One region of the Proteiniphilum sp. LBM24028 genome, then DNA from elsewhere that is predicted to be linked to it. Evidence: riboswitches for the same ligand, from Rfam matches in the RefSeq annotation. Region 1 holds a riboswitch; the other holds the start of a gene.
What was found. A riboswitch is a leader RNA that binds a small molecule or an ion and turns the genes downstream of it on or off. The one in region 1 is predicted to bind cobalamin.

Region 1 (2,206 bases):
TTCCATACATTTTCTTTAGCCGGTCGGTAATCATTTTCCGGTTCAGGTCAATGAAGTTTCTTTTGGGTAGCTCACCGATAAGCGTGGCAATGTTTTTCTTCTCCACGTTGGCATTTGCATCGAATTTGCTCCCTGTGGCGGCATTTTGGGCGTTGCAATAGTCAATCAGGAAGTTCATCTTGTCGCGTATCTCGCGTGTTTCGGTATGTTTTTGCCGGTACAACATATATGCTTTTGCCACGGCAAAATATTGTTCAGCCATCAAGGCTGTTTCTACCTGATTCTGGATCTCCTCTACCGTCATCCCGTCGAAAATATGGAGACGGGAGAGAATGGAAATGAAGTCGTCCTCTGTTGCGAATGTGCCGACCGACAGAAATGCTTTTGCAATGGCATTTTCAATTTTTCTGATGGAGAAAGGGACTCGTTTTCCGTCCCGTTTCAGGATGTAAATTTCTTTGTTTCCCATACGAATCTATTTTTTACTGCGTTAACCGATGCAGGGTTGTCGTTGTTTGTGTTACTACGTTGATATGTATAATAATATATTTTTTATGGAAATTTATCCAACGATAATTCGGCGTAATGTTTTCTTTTTGGAAAATATCCCTGATGTTTCTCATGGAGCAATCATTGGCTTTTCTTGCCATGCCGGCGTAAGTGTCTCCTTCTTGATATTCGGGGAGTTTGTTGACGAATTGACCAGGAGCGGGCTTGTGGTCAAATACTTTTGATATGTAAACACTTGATTCTCGTGAATTCTTTTTTACATTAATAGTAATTTCACCTTTTATCTCTCCACCTGAAACCTGTAAACTATATTCACCTTCATGTGCTGCAACAAATAAGGGTTGGTCGGCATTAGAATAAGATAAACGGTATAACTCGGTCGGGGCTCTTAATACTTTCCAACTCAGCTGCTCTTCATCGCTTAAATAGTCCGGAATTTCAAGAGGTGAAATTGTATATATCTCTGTTTCATATATTTGCGGTATGGCAATAGGAAGTTGATCTTCAGAGATTACTGTCAATACAATCTCTTTAGTTGATTCACTTCCATCATTTTTTGTTGTAAATTTCAATCGGTGTATTCCTTCAGTTGTAGAAATAAAGCTATACTTTAATGCAGTAGTTACCACATTATTGTCCAATTCCCATAAGTAAACAGTTTCATCATTGCTTGTAATAACCTGTATTAGTCCCACCAACAGGGTATATTCGTTTTCAAGACCGGATATTTCCAGAGGAGATATCCGGAGAGTATTCCCATCCGAGCATCTTGCAAAAGTGAGAATAGATAATGCCAGAATAAATAACTTTTTACCCATATCGATATTATTTTTAACATGTCAATTGTAAAAATAACAAGGCATGGGGGCACACTTAATTATGTATTAAATAGTTGATAATCAACAGGTCGGATATGAATTTATTCCTTCTGATATAGTAAGCCTTACTCCCCGAAAGCCTTATACTTTGTTATTTTGGCAGGTCTTCTGACTTACTCCCGTGTCTGAACGCCTTCCCATCCCTTGGGGACAGTGGCAAAGAGGTTTGTTTGTTCAGCACGTAAGCGGAGCTTACAGCAGCGGGTCTGTTCAGGATTTACACCTGATTCCCTTTTCATCATTCACTTCGAAAGTTTTTGAAGTGAATAAAACCAAAATTCAGGGCAAAGATATGGTATTCTTTTGGATTATCTTCAAGAAAGTTTAGAAAATAAAAGGGGAAAGATGCTACCTGTGTGAGTTGGTTTTATCCCGGTAAAAGAATTACCTTTGTACTTTAATCATAAAGATCGAACTGCATGTCACAAGAAAAAGGATATCTCGCTGCCGATAACAAAAGAAAAGTAACCACCCACCGCCTGCTGGAAATGAAACAGCGTGGTGAGAAAATATCCATGCTCACAGCCTACGACTATTCAATGGCTTCGGTGATTGATCAGGCGGGAATGGACGTAATCCTGGTAGGAGACTCTGCATCCAACGTGATGGCAGGCAACATCACTACACTGCCCATGACAGTGGAGCAGATGATTTACCATGGCAAGTCGGTCATGAATGGTGTGAAGCGCGCCATGGTGGTGATTGACATGCCCTTTGGAAGTTATCAGGGCAATCCCTACGAGGCGGTGTCCAACGCAGTAAGGATGATGAAGGAGACACAGGCCGACTGTCTCAAGCTGGAAGGGGGTAAAGAAATC
Region 2 (2,206 bases), 230 kb from region 1:
GAGCACATCCCTTTTAAGGATGGGGTCCTGGGTTCGAGCCCCAGGCGGATCACTGGAAGAGGGTGTATCACAATGTGATTTCACCCTCTTTTTATTCGGATACCTTCTGAGAACATATCCCAATATTCATTTCTCAGGAGGTTAGATTTTATTTTGAGACAGCCTCTTTTCCTTTTCCAGAGAGGATTTTTAACTTTTAAAGTCGAGTACGAGATAGTACGAATTACAACGTGCTCTGGCATACAGCTACATATTTTTCATTTAGTACGAAAACATTTCTAAAATACCCTATGGGGCGTTGGTTTATACCGGTGTGCTCCTTAGGCCATTCGAGATATCATTGTCGTTTTTTTCCGTATTACGTACTCGAGGTGAATCATTTATGAAAGCGAAAATGGTTATTAACAAAATAAACAGGTAGCCAATTCGTCTGCTTATATTTATTGTTTTAAGTTAGAGAGAGGAATTATTTCCACATATCTCTCTTTGTGTTTTTCTAAAAAGAAAATTTAATTGAAAAAATAATTTTATAAAAAGATTATAATTAAATTATAAGACACTTATAATGAGAGTTTATTGTTGATAGATTGAAGTTGTTAATAACTATTTTGGGGGATTTTGTCAAAAAATTAAAAGTTATTTTTTACATTTGTGGTGCACTTGGTTCTTATCAAAATTTTCTTTTTGGATAAGATTAAAAGGGAATGCCGTGAAAGTCGGCGACAGTTCCCGCTGCTGTAAGCTCCATAAACGTGCCGAACAAATCCTTTGCCACTGTCCCTACTCCTTGGGATGGGAAGGCGTTCGATAACGGGAGTAAGTCAGAAGACCTGCCAAATGCATATTATACGCTTTTGATGTCTTTCGGGAAAAAAGATTGTCGAAAAATATCGCGATACAGCTCAATATGTATTCCCATATTTTTAGATTAAGAGATTTATAGACACTAAGCCTGTAAGTTTACTGGAAAATCCCGACATCTGTAAAGTGAATGGTCTATATGTCTAACAACTAAATAGTCTACAAAAATGAACAACAAAGAGCTTTACATTGTGAAACGCGACGGGAAGCGCGTATCATTCTCCATTCAAAAAATAGAAAATGCTATTGCCAAGGCATTTCTTTCTGTAGGAGCATTTGCCACACAAGAAGATTTCATATCCATTCTCTCGCGAGTACACGTTTCCGATGGAATGACTGTGGAGGAAATTCAAAATCAAGTAGAAGTGGCCTTAATGGCCGAAAAATATTTCGCCGTGGCTAAATCCTATATGCTCTATCGACAAAAACACGCCGAGACACGCGAAACACATGATAAAATGACATTCTTAATGAACTATTGTGATGCACAGAATGCTGCCACTGGAAGCAAGTTTGACGCCAATGCCAATGTGGAAAAGAAAAACATCGCTACGCTTATAGGCGAACTACCTAAAAAAAACTTCATCAACCTGAATCGGAAAATGCTTACCGATCGAATGAAAGAGATGTACGGCAAAGAGTTTGCCGATAAATATATCGGTATGCTTAATGATCATTTTATATACAAAAACGATGAAACAAGCCTTGCTAATTACTGTGCCAGTATTACCATGTATCCATGGTTGTTACAAGGAACAATTCCCATTGGAGGGAACTCTGCGCCGCCTACCAACTTGAAGTCTTTTTGTGGCGGATTCATCAACATGGTGTTTATGGTTTCGAGTATGTTGAGCGGAGCATGCGCAACTCCCGAATTTTTAATGTACATGGATTATTTTATTCGACACGAATATGGAGACGATTATTTTACCCACATTGCTGATATAGTAGATTTATCGAATCGTCGCCGTACATTGGATAAAGTAATTTGCGATTATTTTGAACAAATAGTTTACTCTATCAATCAACCCACGGGTGCTCGCAATTTTCAAGCTGTTTTTTGGAACATTGCCTATTACGACCGTCCTTATTTCGAAAGCCTCTTTGGTGAATTTGTATTTCCCAACGGCTCGAAACCAATTTGGGATTCACTCAATTGGCTACAGAAACGGTTTATGAAATGGTTCAACAAAGAACGCACCAAGACGGTTCTTACCTTTCCCGTGGAAACAATGGCTTTGCTCTCGAAAAACGGTGATGTCATTGACACCGAGTATGGCGACTTTACGGCGGAAATGTATTCCGAAGGGCACTCGTTTTTTACTTATATGAGTGATAATGCAGA

Region 2: it holds a riboswitch for cobalamin, as region 1 does, so the genes downstream of both, nrdD (anaerobic ribonucleoside-triphosphate reductase) here and AC1HCU_RS05150 (hypothetical protein) in region 1, are expected to answer to the same signal.

Annotation. Positions count from the first base shown of each region.
Region 1 is NZ_CM152817.1:1,301,799-1,304,004, reverse strand. Features, by position in the region: gene nrdD (anaerobic ribonucleoside-triphosphate reductase) at 1-469, opposite strand, end outside; gene AC1HCU_RS05150 (hypothetical protein) at 483-1,328, opposite strand; cobalamin riboswitch at 1,470-1,680, opposite strand; gene panB (3-methyl-2-oxobutanoate hydroxymethyltransferase) at 1,808-2,206, shown strand, end outside.
Region 2 is NZ_CM152817.1:1,072,500-1,074,705, forward strand. Features, by position in the region: tRNA gene AC1HCU_RS04230 (tRNA-Lys) at 1-52, shown strand, start outside; cobalamin riboswitch at 645-852, shown strand; gene nrdD (anaerobic ribonucleoside-triphosphate reductase) at 1,029-2,206, shown strand, end outside.